DNA from 2 places in the Mesorhizobium sp. BH1-1-4 genome. Region 1 is predicted to be linked to the other one. Evidence: riboswitches for the same ligand, from Rfam matches in the RefSeq annotation. Region 1 holds a riboswitch; the other holds the start of a gene.

Region 1 (6,862 bases):
CATCTCGACCAGTATTATGCCCAGTGCGTGACCGGTGGACCCGGTTCCTTCGTGCTGCCGATCCACGCGGCCGCCGAATTCTCGACGGCGATCCGGCGCAAGCTGATCCTAGAGGTCAGCGGCATTCAGGACACGCCCAAAATCACGCCCGTCAACATGGACGCGCCGGTCGACTGCCTTCTGGGTGAACGGGACCGGCGGTTCCTGTCGGATCCCTATTTCCCGGAGCTGGACCGATAGAGCGGTTCAGCGTTTAATAGAAACGCCGAACCGCTCTACTCTTTGTTTCCACGCAATTCCCAAGGGGAAACGCTACGCGCTTCTCCCGGGAAAACCGTTACACGCTTTTCCTGGAATTGCTCTAGGCCTGGCCGTGGTTCAGGCAGGCCGGGCGCCGCGTTCGTCGCGGAACTTGTTGGAGAGATCGCGCCGCCAGCGCCGGCCCTGGACATATCCGCTGACCAGTTCCGGCAAGGAGTAGCCGAGCGCCTTCGAAGAGCGATTGGCCATGTAACCCTCGAACGCCTCCGGTATCCGGCCCCTGAGAATGTCGGCGATGATCTGCCGTGCGATCATGTAAGGCGGGATGTGCGGGTAGGAGTGGGCGATATGCGGGTGTTTGCCCATCAGGTTCGCATAGGCCTCGACGTAACCCGCCCGGCGGCCCGAAATCGAATTCTGCGAATTGTATTTCGTCCAGTCCATATCTCCCGACAGTTGCGCGCCGAACCGTCGCGCCAGGCGCAGGAGCAATTCGCGGTCCTGCATCCGGTTGATGTCGCTGTCATAGCCGCCAATCTCCAGCAAGGCCTCGCGGCGGGCTGATATCGCGGAGCCGGCGATGAAGATCGTCTGGGCGACGAGCGTCCGCTCCAATAGCATTGGGCTGACGAAGGTCTCGGGATTGACGCAGTTGGTGCTGCGGCTGCCCTTCCGGGAGACAAAGGAGCTGAGCAGCACCTGAAGCGCGGCATTGTCGTCGAACCAGGCCAGGGTCCGCTCGAGCCGATGCGGCAGGTAGACGTCGTCGGAATCGAGAAATGTCACCACCGGAGCCCGCGCACGCTCGATGCCGGCATTCCTGGCGGCGTTGGCGCCGCGCCATTTCGCGCCGACATAGACCAGCCGTGGATCGCTGATGCGGGCCAGCGCGGCTGCGGTTCCATCGGTCGAACCATCGTCGACGACGATATGCTCGAACCGCGTCATGCTCTGGGAAAGCACGCTTTCGACGGCGCGGAGCACCGTTTCGCGCCGGTTGTGGGTCGGTGTGATGACCGTGATGAGGGGTGCCATGTCCACAGTCCTGGCCATGTCAGCTATGACCCACATGAACAGGCACGAGTTCCGGCTCGTCCCGGACCAGGCCAAGCGCCATGGCCGCCTGGCCGAAAAAAACCAGCGTGCAAAAGGCCAATCCGACGACCAAGGCGAACGGAATTTGCCAGACCGGCATTCCGAGTTGCGACGCATGCGCAAGGATGCGCCCGCTTACGCGCCGGGACATCGAAAACCAGCGCCTCGTCGCTTTCAGCACGCGACCGGGACGTGACGGCGATTCCAGCGCCACATATTTCCGGTCCGCATCGCGGCCGGTGACCAGAGCGCGCCAGAAGAAAAACCGCCAGCCACGCGGGGGATAGTGGCTCGCCCGTGCATTGACCCTGACGAAATCATGTCCACTTTCCCGCAACTGGCTGGTCAGCAGCGTGCAGGAAACCTTGAAGCCATTGCTGGCGGGATAGGGGTGGCTAGCCAACCAGCTTCTGCGAAAGGCACAATTGTTGGCGTTCATCGCTCGCCTGGAAGCGAAACGCTGATCACCGTCGCGCAGCGGGAAGAACCATAGGAGGGCAAAGGTCCGAGAGGCGAAATCGTCATGGCCGAGATAGGTATAGCCATTTACGGCAATCGTCTTGGGGTCTTCCATCGGCTTGAGGAGCGCGGACAGCCAACCAACTTCGATCACCGTGTCGGAATCGCAGAAGATGACGACGTCGCCATTTGCCAACGCAGCACCGGCATTCTTGACCTCATAATACCGGCCGCCGGGACAGGCGCTGAAAAGCATAGTCGCGGCCGTGGCAAGTTGCGGAACAAGTTCGAGGATACGGTGCTGGAGAAGCGGCGTGTCGGTGCTCTGTCCGCTGTGAACGACAATAAGCTGCGGCTTGGGATAATGGCCGTTCGTCGTCGTGCGTTCTATTTCCCGCGCCAAGGCAGTCAACGAAATGCCAATTTCGTCCTCGTTGATGGACTTGGCATTTTCCATTTCAACAACGATCGAATACGTCTGATTCTTCGGTTCCATGCTCCCGCCCAGCATCTATTCGGCGCGACGCTACAAAGAACATGTCCCTGTGTCATCACATGATGCGACGTTCAACACCTTCCGAAATGACGAATTTCTGACTTGGCGCCCCAATCGCAACACTCCTCGCGCGTCAGGAGACCTGCAAAGCCCGCACGATCGACGCTGATTCGCATATGTCGTTCTTATTATCTCGGAAGTAATCGAATTGCGTCGTGCTCCTTGGCAATTTGCGATCGTGAAGCTGGCAACTCAGCTTCGATCGAAAGGAGTTTCGTCCATGACCGCTTACGCCGTTGCCCATATGCGTCAAACCACGATGGGTCCCGAGATCGTCGAGTACCTGCACAGGATCGATGCCACGCTGGAACCTTTCGGCGGCCGTTTCCTGATCCATGGCGGCAATCTGGAGGTGGTCGAGAACGACTGGCCGGGCCACCTCGTCATCATCGAATTCCCTGACAGGGCGCATGTGCGCGACTGGTATGCTTCGCCGGCTTATCAGGCGATCCTGGCGCTGCGGACCGACAATTCGCTGTCGGATGTGGTGTTCGCCGACGGCGTCGAACATCCGCACAAGGCGACGGATGTCCTGGGATAGGATTGGGCCGGCAGCCCTACCGCTTCAGCAAGAACACCGCCTGCTGGCCGAAGAAATTCCAGAACCACCAGGGCATCGACAGGCCGATCTTCTGGCCGTTGGCGTCGAGCGCGGTCGCCTTTTCCACCGTCGCGCCAAGCTCTTCGCACAGGTTGACGAAGTCGCGGATGGTGCAGAAGTGGATGTTGGGTGTGTCGTACCAGGAATAGGGCAGGTCCTTGGTCACCGGCATGCGGCCCTCGACGAACAGCGACAGGCGTACCCGCCAATGGCCGAAATTGGGGAAAGACACGATGGCGCGGTTGCCGATCCTGAGCAGTTCGTCGAGCACCAGCTTGGGGTTGCGGGTCGCCTGCAGGGTCTGAGACAGGACGACGAAGTCAAAACCCTTGTCGGGATAGAATTCGAGGTCGGTGTCGGCATCGCCCTGGATGACGCTTAGCCCGCGCGCCACGCATTCGTTGACGCCACGCTGCGATAGTTCCAGGCCGCGGCCGTCGACCTGCTTGGTTTCCTGCAGCAATTCGAGCAGCGAGCCGTCGCCGGAGCCGACGTCGAGCACGCGCGATTGCGGCGGGATGAGATTGGCGACGACCTCGAGGTCGACACGCTGGCTGCCGTTGACGCTCATGATGCGAGTCCCCTGGCGCGCGCGGCGGAGCCGACGAAGCCGTTGATGGCGGCAAACAGTTCCGGTTCGTCGAGCAGGAAGGCATCGTGGCCGCGGTCGGTCTCGATCTCGACGAAGGACACCGAGGCGCCGGCGGCGTTGAGCGCGTGCACGATCGAGCGGCTCTCCTCGGTCGGGAAAAGCCAGTCCGACGTGAAGGACACCAGGCAGAAACGGGTCCTGGTGCCGGCAAAGGCGTCCGCCAACCTGCCGCCATGGTCGGCGGCAAGGTCGAAATAATCCATCGACCGCGTCATGTAGAGATAGGCGTTGGCGTCGAAACGATCGACGAAGGTCATGCCCTGGTGGCGCAGATAGCTCTCGATCTGGAAATCGGCATCGAAGCCGAAGGTCAGCGCTTCGCGGTCCTGCAGATTGCGGCCGAACTTGCGGTGCAGGGCGGCTTCCGACAGATAGGTGATGTGGGCGGCCATGCGCGCCACCGCCAGCCCCTTTTCCGGGCGCTTGCCGTGCTCGAAATATTTGCCGCCATGCCAGTCCGGATCAGCCATCACGGCCTGGCGCCCGACCTCGTGGAAGGCGATGTTCTGTGACGAGTGGCGCGCGCCGGTGGCGATCGGCAGTGCCGAAAAGACCCGTTCGGGATAGCTCGACGCCCATTGCAGAACCTGCATGCCGCCCATCGAACCGCCGAGCACGCAGAACAGCTTCTCGATGCCGAAATGGTCGACCAGCATCTGCTGCGCGCGTACCATGTCGCGGATGGTGATGACCGGAAGGTCGAGCCCATAGGGCTTTCCCGTGGCGGGGTTGGTCGAGGCCGGCCCAGTGGAACCGAGGCAGCCGCCGATGACGTTGGAGCAGATGACGAAGAAGCGGTTGGTGTCGATTATCTTGCCGGGGCCGATCAGCACTTCCCACCAGCCCGGCTTGCCGGTCACCGGATTGGTGTTGGCGACATGCTGGTCGCCGGTCAGCGCGTGGCAGACGAGGATGGCATTGGAGCGCGCGTCGTTCAAAACGCCATAGGTCTGGTAGGCGATCTGGAACGGCGACAGCAGTGTGCCGGCATCGAGCTTGAGCGGCTTGTCGGGTCCGAAACGCAACACCAGGCTCGACGGATTGTCGACCTCGTTGTTGGTCCTTGCTGCGCGCGGAGCGGCCATTCTCAATCTCTCTTGCTGCATCGTTTCTTGCGAAGTCGCCGCTTATTTCGCGGCGCCGATGCGGTCGTCCGGCCGGCAGCGGACAATAAAAAACCGGCATTGCCTTCGCAAAGCCGGTTACGTCACGCAAACGGCCCTTTAGCGAATTGTTTAACGTGGCTGCAAGCCGACCGGCCAAATCACCACGGAACTGTCTTCGTCCTTCTAGAACCCGCCCGGCTCGCCGTCAATGGCGGCCGCTGCCACCACTGCCGGCTCTCGACATTGCCGGCCATGGCTTGTATTTCCGCTGCGGCTTCCGGATGGAGGCGCTTTCGACGGATTTTGCAAGACATGAACCAGATACCGGATCAGGCACGTCCAACCCCGCGTGCGGGCATCATGGAGATAGACGCCTACGTGCCGGGAAAGAGCGCCGCGCCGGCCGGTGTCACCAAGGTCTACAAGCTGTCGTCAAACGAGAATCCGCTCGGGCCTTCGCCCAAGGCGATCGAGGCAGCGCGTGAGGTTGCCGCCAAACTCGACATCTATCCCGACGGCACCGCGAGGCGGCTGCGCGAGGCGATCGCCGAGGTGCATGGCCTCAACGCGCGGAACATCATCTGTTCCAACGGTTCCGACGAGATCCTCGGGCTGCTGGCGCAGACTTATCTCGCGCCCGGCGACGAGGCCATGTTCACCGAACATGCCTTCATGGTCTACAAGATCTACATCCAGTCGGCGGGCGCCACGCCGGTCGTGGTCAGGGAGACCGACGAGCGCGCCGACATCGATGCGATGCTGGCGGCGGTGACGCCGCGCACGAAAATCGTGTTCCTGGCCAATCCCAACAATCCGACCGGCACCTATGTGCCGTTCCAGGAGGTGCGCCGCCTGCATGCCGGACTGCCGAAAAACGTGCTGCTGGTGCTCGACGCGGCCTATGCCGAATACGTCCGCCGCAACGATTATGAGGCCGGCATCGAGCTGGCCGGCAGCGCCGAGAATGTGGTGATGACCCGCACCTTCTCCAAGATCGGCCTCGGCGGAGCGCGTATCGGCTGGATGTATGGTCCCATGCACATCGTCGACGCGATCAACCGCGTGCGCGGTCCCTTCAACGTCAATGCGACGGCGATCGAGGCCGGCATCGCCGCGATCCGCGACCGCGCTCATGTCGAGCGCAGCGTGGCGCATAACGAGACCTGGCTTGCCTGGCTGAGCGAGGAGATGACCAGGCTCGGCCTGCGCGTGACGCCGAGCGTCGGCAATTTCCTGCTCATTCATTTTCCCGACGACCAGAAGCATTCGGCGGCGGCGGCGGACGATTATCTGAGCGCGCGCGGCTATATTCTGCGGCGCGTTTCAGGCTACGGCTTTCCCAACGCGCTGCGCATGACCGTCGGCACCGAGGAGGCCAATCGCGGTGTCGTCGCCGCGCTCACGACATTCCTGAAAAGCCAGAACGCCTGAAAAGCCAGAACGCCTGAAAGCTAGAACGTCCGAGAAGCTGGAACGCCATGACATCACCGATGTTTGAAAAGATCGCGCTGGTCGGCATCGGCCTGATCGGCTCGTCGCTGGCCCGTGTCATCCGCCGCGAAGGCCTGGCTCGCCATGTCGCGATCTCGACCCGCAGCGCGGCAACGCTCAAGCGGGCCGAGGAATTGGGGCTCGGCGATTCCTACACCACCGACGCCAGGGAAGCGGTGCGCGATGCCGATCTGATCATCGTCTCGGTGCCGGTGGGCTCATCCGGGGCGGTGGCGCAGGAGATCGCGCCGGCGCTGAAGCCCGGAGCGATCCTCACCGATGTCGGCTCGACCAAGGCCTCGGTCATCGCGCAGATGCAGCCGCATGTGCCCGATGGCGTCCATTTCATTCCCGGCCATCCGCTGGCGGGTACCGAAAAATCCGGCCCGGATGCCGGGTTTGCCGACCTGTTCGACAATCGCTGGTGCATCTTCACGCCGGTGCCGGGCACCGATGCGGGTGCCTTGGAAAGGCTGTCGGAATTCTGGCACCGCTGCGGCGCCAACATCGACACGATGGACCCGCAGCATCACGACATGACGCTCGCCATCGTCTCGCATTTGCCGCACATCATCGCCTACAACATCGTCGGCACCGCCGACGATCTGGAATCGGTGACCAAGACGGAAGTCATCAAATAT
Region 2 (6,862 bases), on a different contig from region 1:
TCTTCAGCGCCTGCGCGATATCCTCCAGCAGGTCGTCGGCGTCCTCCAGGCCGACAGACAGCCTGAGCGTACCTGGCCCGATGCCGAGTTCGGCGCGGGCCTCGTCGCTCAGGTTCTTGTGCGTGGTCGTCGCCGGGTGGGTGATCAGGCTCTTGGCGTCGCCGAGATTGTTCGAGATCAGCACGATGTCGAGGGCGTTCTGCAGGGCGAAGGCCGCCGGCTTGCCGCCCTTGACGTCGAGGCAGATCAGCGTCGAGCCGCCCGACATCTGTTTCTTGACGATTTCGGCCTGCGGGTGGTCGGCGCGGCCGGGATAGATCACACGCGCGATCTGCGGCTGCTCGGCCAGGAAATCGGCGATCCTGCCGGCGCTTTCCGTCTGCTGGCGCACGCGCAGCGGCAACGTCTCCAGGCCCTTCAGCAAGGTCCAGGCATTGAAGGGCGACAGGCTCGGGCCGGTGTGGCGGAAATAGTCGTGCAGGTTCTCGTCGATCCACTTCTTGTCCGACAGGATGACGCCGCCGAGACAACGGCCCTGGCCGTCAATGTGCTTGGTGGCCGAGTAGACGACGATGTGCGCGCCAAGCTGCAACGGCTTCTGCTGCAGGGGCGTGGCGAAGACATTGTCGACGACAAGCCGCCCGCCGATCGAATTGGCAAGCGCGGCGACGGCCGCGATGTCGACCACTTCCAGCGTCGGGTTGGTGGGGCTTTCCAGGAAGAACAGCTTGGTGTTCGGCCTGACCGCCTTTTCCCAATTGGCGATATCGGTACCGTCGACCAAAGTCGCCTCGATGCCGTAGCGCGGCGCCAGTGTCTCGACCACCCAGCGGCAGGAGCCGAACAGCGCGCGCGCCGCCACGATATGGTCGCCGGCCTTGACGCTGCACAGAAGGGCCGCCGTCACCGCCGCCATGCCCGATGCCGTGGCGCGCGCGTCCTCGGCGCCTTCCAACGCGCACATGCGCTTTTCGAACATGTCGACGGTCGGGTTCGCGTAGCGCGAATAGATGAAGCCTGGCTCTTCGCCCTTGAAGCGGGCTTCCGCCGCCTGGGCGGTCTTGTAGACATAGCCCTGGGTCAGATACATCGCCTCGGCGGTTTCGCCGAATTGGGAACGCAGGGTTCCGCCATGCACGAGTGCGGTTTGAGGCTTCCAGTTGCGCGTTTTGCTCGTCATCGTCCTGTCCAAACACAAAAAAACCGGCCGCGAAAAGTCGCAACCGGTCCATACGGCCTTGCGGCCCGACGGTCCTTTAGCGACTTGTTTAACGTGGCTGCAAGCCGACCGGCCAAATCACCACGGGATAACGACCCTTTAGACCCGCGCCACGCTTGCGTCAATTGCCGGCTTCATTAAGAGGTTTGTACCAAGGCAGGTTCCGCGAAAGTGCCTAGCGGTTTTGCGGCAAGAACCTGCAACAAAGGGACCAGTCTTGGGGCGGAGCCAGACTTTGCGGCAGACAGGCATTCTTCCCGATCAGGACATTTCGGCGCTGTTCCAGTCCGGCGCGCTGAAGTCGCCGCGCGCCCTCGATGCCGACCAGATCCAGCCCGCCAGCCTTGATCTCAGATTGGGCGAAAAGGCCTGGCGGGTGCGCGCCTCGTTCCTGCCCGGTCCCAACCACAAGGTTTCGGAAAAGCTCGATCGGCTGCAACTCCACGAGATCAATCTGACCGAAGGCGCGGTTCTCGAAACCGGCTGCGTCTATATTGTGCCGCTGCTCGAAAGTCTGGCGCTGCCGGCTGACATTTCGGCCTCGGCCAATCCGAAGAGCTCGACCGGGCGGCTCGACATCTTCACCCGCGTGATGACCGACCGTGGCCACGAGTTCGACAAGATCGCCGCCGGCTATCACGGTCCGCTCTATCTCGAAGTCAGCCCGCGCACCTTCCCGATCATTGCGCGCACCGGGTCGCGCCTGTCGCAGATCCGCTTTCGCACCGGCAACGCATTGCTTTCGGAAGCCGAGTTGCACGATTTGCACCGCGCCGAAATGCTGGTCGCCACCGAGCCGCCCAACATTTCCGGCGGCGGCATCGCGCTTTCGATCGACCTCAACGGCGACAAGGATGGGCTGGTCGGCTATCGCGGCAAGCACCACACCGGCCTCGTCGATGTCGACAAGCGTGCCGCGCAGGATGTCGTCGACTTCTGGGAGCCGATCCAAAAGAGCGGCGCCGGCGAGCTGGTGCTCGATCCCGACGAGTTCTACATCCTCGTCAGCCAGGAGGCGGTGCATGTGCCGCCGCTCTATGCCGCCGAGATGACGCCCTTCGACCCGCTGGTCGGCGAGTTCCGTGTCCACTATGCCGGCTTTTTCGATCCGGGGTTCGGCCATTCCGCGGCCGGCGGCACCGGCAGCCGGGCCGTGCTCGAGGTGCGCAGCCACGAAGTGCCGTTCATCCTCGATCATGGCCAGATCGTCGGCCGGCTGGTCTACGAGCACATGCTGAAGCGCCCACAGGCGCTCTACGGCACCGATCTCGGCTCCAACTACCAGGCGCAAGGCCTCAAGCTCTCAAAGCATTTCCGCCCGGCGCGGTAAGGTCGAAGCCGCCGATCTCCCCACGAGAGGGGAGATCCCGCGCTCATGGCTTTCAAAGCGCCTTCACCGCCACCTTCACCGGCTTTTCGATTTCCAGCGGGTTGCGCAGCGGCAGTCCGAAATCCCCTGCCTCAATCTCGAACACGTCGCCGGCCTCCGTATTGATGCCGTCGGCGAAGGAAAGCGTGGCGGTGCCGAACATGTGCACATGCACGTCGCCCGGCTGGCGGAAGGCCGAATATTTGAAGTGATGGTGTTCGAGATTGGCGATGGTGTGCGACATGTTCGTTTCACCCGACAGGAAGGGCTTTTCCCACAATGTCTTGCCGTCGCGCATGATGCGCGACGTGCCTCTGATGTCCGAAGGCAGGTCTCCGATCAGGATCTCCGGCCCGAACGAGGCATTGCGAAGCTTGGAGTGGGCGAGGAAGAGATAGTTCACGCGCTCGGTCACATGGTCGGAGAATTCGTTCGACAGGGTGAAGCCGACGCGGAACGGCGCGCCATCGTCGCCGATGACATAGATCCCGGCGACTTCGGGTTCCTCACCGGCATCCTTGGCAAAGGCCGGCGACATGAGCGCCGCGCCCGGCGCGACCGCCATGGTGCCGTTGCCCTTGTAGAACCATTCCGGCTGCACGCCGACCTGGCCTTTCGCGGGTTTGCCGCCTTCCAGTCCCATGCGGAACATCTTCATGGAATCGGTGAGCTGCTCCTCGCCGTCGGTGCTGAGCTTCTTGTGCATGGAATCGCGCGTTGCCGCCGAGCCGAGATGCGTCAGCCCCGTGCCGGTCAGGTGCAGATGCGCCGGGTCGGGGTGATTGATCGGCGACAGCAGGCGCCCCCTCTTGTAGGCGGCGTCGAGATCGATCGTCTCGCCGAGCCCCTTGCGTTCGATCAGGGCTGCGAGGCCCACACCGGTGCGGGCGGCCTCCATCGCCAGCGAATAGACGCTGCGCGCCCCGTTGATGATCCGGGTTTTGCCGCCGCTGCGGGCAACGACACGGATCGTCTCGGCGTCGTCGAGAATCTGCGAGATCAGCATGATCAGTCCTCTCTCATTTATCTGTATCCGGCTGCCAATCGGCAAAATCCTCACCGGCGCGGCGCGGGAACGCGCCACGGTTGAAATGCTTCGTCCGGATTGCGTTCGCGAGCCTGGTCCTTCACGGACTTCTTGGTGCCGACGGGCTGCCGGCAGCTTCGCGATCTAGAACCCGTATGCCTCCTAGTCTGTGCCCCCAGCCCTTAAGCCTTGTTCTTGTTGTAGACGTCGAAGATGACGGCGCCGAGCAGCACCAGTCCCTTGACCACCTGCTGCCAGTCGACATTGACGCCCATGATCGACATGCCGTTGTTCATCACGCCCATGATGAAGCCGCCGACCACCGCGCCGATCACCTGGCCGACGCCGCCCATCGCCGAGGCGCCGCCGATGAAGACGGCTGCGATCACGTCGAGCTCGCTGCCGAGGCCCGCCGCCGGCACGGCCTGGCCGAGACGCGCCGCGATGATCAGGCCGCCGAGCGCCGACAGCACGCCCATATTGACGAACACCCAGAGCGTCAGCCTTTCGGTGTTGATGCCCGACAGCTGCGCGGCCTTGGCATTGCCGCCCATCGCATAGATGCGCCGGCCGATGGTCATGCGCTTGGTGACGAAGACGAACAGCGAGATCAGCACGCCCATCACCAGGAGCACGATAGGCAGGCCCCGATAGGTCGCGAACTGGAAGACCAGGAAGAGCGCCAGCGCGCTGCCCACCAGGGTCTTGATGACGAACAGAGTGAAAGGCTCTGCCTCATAACCATGAAGCTCGCGCTTGCGCCGCGTCCTGAAGCCGAAATAGGCATAGGCCAGCACGGCGATCAGGCCGAGCACGACCGTCGTCATGTGCAGCGTCAGGCCGCTGCCCAAAATGGTCTTGCCGGCCGCGTTAACCGTCGGCGGGATCAGCGTCAGCGGGCCGATCACGTCCGGGATGAAGCCGGAACTCAGCGCCTTGAAGCTGTCGGGGAGCGGGCCGACCGAGGAGCCGCCGCCAAGCAGGGCCTGGCAGATGCCGCGGAAGATCAGCATGCCGGCCAGCGTCACGATGAAACTCGGAATGCGGTGATAGGCGATCCAGTACCCTTGCGCGGCGCCGATCAACCCTCCGACGATGAGGCAGACGATCGATACCACGAGCGGATTGCTGAATATGCCGAGCGGCCAGATCACCATCATCATCGCGGCAAGCGCGCCGATGAAACCGGCGACCGATCCCACGCTGAGATCGATATAGCCGGCGACGATGACCAGCAGCATGCCGAGCGCCATCACGATGATGAACGAGTTCTGCTGCACCAGATTGCTGAGGTTGACCGGTTTGAACAGCGTTCCCGACGTCGTGTACTGGAAGAACAGCATGATGACGATCAGCGCGATGATCAGGCCGTATTCGCGCAGGTTCGTCGTCAGCGCCGAGACGGCGACTCGAGACCCCTGCTTGACGTCCTCCGAGGTGCCGCTTTGCGGCGCGGGAGCGCTGTCTGTGCTCATGATGCTTTTCCTTCTCCGCGAACAATGGCGCGCATGATTTTTTCCTGGCTGGCGTCGCTTGCCGCCATCTCGCCGACGATGCGTCCTTCGTTCATGACATAGATCCGGTCGGTGATGCCGAGCAGTTCCGGCATTTCCGACGAGATGACGATGATCGCCTTGCCCTCGGCGGCGAGGCGGGCGATGATTGTATAGATTTCGTACTTGGCGCCGACGTCAATGCCGCGCGTCGGCTCGTCGAGGATCAGAACTTCCGGGTCGGCGAACAGCCATTTCGACAGCACCACCTTCTGCTGGTTGCCTCCCGAGAGATTGCCGGTCAGCTGATAGACGCTCGACGCACGGATATTGGTCTTCTTGCGATAGTCGTTGGCGACGCTCATCTCGCGCATGTCGTCGATGACGCCGCCGCTGGAAACGCCGCCGAGGTTGGCCAGCGTCACATTGTGCTTGATATGGTCGATGAGGTTCAGCCCATAGGTCTTGCGGTCCTCGGTGACATAGGCGACGCCGTTCTGCACCGCCTTGCCCACTGTCGAAAGGTCCACGGGCTTGCCGTTGAGCAACACCTCGCCGCTGATGCGCCGGCCATAGGAGCGACCGAACAGGCTCATGGCGAATTCGGTGCGGCCGGCGCCCATCAGCCCGGCGATGCCGACCACTTCGCCCTTGCGCACCTTGAGGTCGATGCTCTTGATCACCTGCCGTTCGGCATGGATCGGGTGGTAGACCGACCAGTCCTTGACTTCGAAAATGACGTCGCCGATGTTTGGCTCGCGCGGTGGATAGCGGTCGTCGAGTGAGCGGCCGACCATCGAGGTGATGATCCGGTCCTCGCTGATCTCCGTCCTCGGCAATGTTTCGATCGTGCGCCCGTCGCGGATCACCGTCACCTTGTCGGCGACGCGGTTCACTTCGTTGAGCTTGTGGGAAATCAGGATCGAGGTCATGCCCTGCCGCTTGAACTCGAGCAGGAGATCGAGCAGCGCCTGGCTGTCCTTTTCGCTGAGCGACGCCGTCGGCTCGTCGAGGATCAAGAGCTTCACTTCCTTGCTCAGCGCCTTGGCGATTTCGACCAGCTGCTGCTTGCCGACGCCGATATGGGTGATCAGCGTCTTGGGGTCTTCCCTGAGCCCGACTTTCTTCAACAGCTCGGCCGTGCGCGCCTCGTTGGCGTCCCAGTCGATGACGCCGTGTCTCGCGCGCTCGTTGCCGAGGAAAATGTTTTCGGCGATCGACAGCATCGGCACCAGCGCAAGCTCCTGGTGGATGATGACGATGCCCTTGTGTTCGCTGTCATGGATGCCTTTGAAATGGCATTCCTGGCCCTGAAAGATGATCTGGCCGTCATAGGTGCCGGAGGGATAGACACCCGACAGCACCTTCATCAATGTCGATTTTCCAGCGCCGTTCTCGCCGACCACGGCATGGATTTCGCCTTCCTCGACGCTGAGATTGACGTTCGACAACGCCTTCACGCCGGGGAACGTCTTGGTGATGTCGCGCATCTCCAAAATCGTCGAGGTCATTAGGCTAGCTCCTCCTAGACTTTCTTGTTTTTACGCAATTCCCTAGGGAAAGCGCTAGGCGCTTTTCCCGGGAAAACCGCCGCGCGCTTTTCCTGGAATTGCTCTAGGCCGGCAGAAACAATACCGGGGCCGCTTGTGAACGAAAAGGGGCCCTGCGTCGCGCAGGACCCCTGTCCTTGTAACCGGGATTACTTCAGGTCTTCGGCCTTGATGTAGCCGGAGTCGACGACCAGCGCCTGGTAG

What was found. A riboswitch is a leader RNA that binds a small molecule or an ion and turns the genes downstream of it on or off. The one in region 1 is predicted to bind S-adenosylmethionine.
Region 2: it holds a riboswitch for S-adenosylmethionine, as region 1 does, so the genes downstream of both, LB569_RS01900 (O-succinylhomoserine sulfhydrylase) here and metX (homoserine O-acetyltransferase MetX) in region 1, are expected to answer to the same signal.

Annotation. Positions count from the first base shown of each region.
Region 1 is NZ_JAIUIN010000017.1:47,446-54,307, reverse strand. It holds gene LB569_RS23490 (DUF1194 domain-containing protein) at 1-240, shown strand, start outside; gene LB569_RS23485 (glycosyltransferase family 2 protein) at 379-1,296, opposite strand; gene LB569_RS23480 (glycosyltransferase family 2 protein) at 1,316-2,311, opposite strand; gene LB569_RS23475 (DUF1330 domain-containing protein) at 2,592-2,912, shown strand; gene metW (methionine biosynthesis protein MetW) at 2,929-3,543, opposite strand; gene metX (homoserine O-acetyltransferase MetX) at 3,540-4,709, opposite strand; SAM riboswitch at 4,828-4,905, opposite strand; gene hisC (histidinol-phosphate transaminase) at 5,043-6,161, shown strand; gene LB569_RS23455 (prephenate/arogenate dehydrogenase family protein) at 6,209-6,862, shown strand, end outside.
Region 2 is NZ_JAIUIN010000001.1:415,441-422,302, forward strand. It holds gene LB569_RS01900 (O-succinylhomoserine sulfhydrylase) at 1-1,180, opposite strand, end outside; SAM riboswitch at 1,237-1,314, opposite strand; gene LB569_RS01905 (2'-deoxycytidine 5'-triphosphate deaminase) at 1,455-2,549, shown strand; gene araD1 (AraD1 family protein) at 2,602-3,594, opposite strand; gene mmsB (multiple monosaccharide ABC transporter permease) at 3,798-5,090, opposite strand; gene mmsA (multiple monosaccharide ABC transporter ATP-binding protein) at 5,087-6,619, opposite strand; gene chvE (multiple monosaccharide ABC transporter substrate-binding protein) at 6,808-6,862, opposite strand, start outside.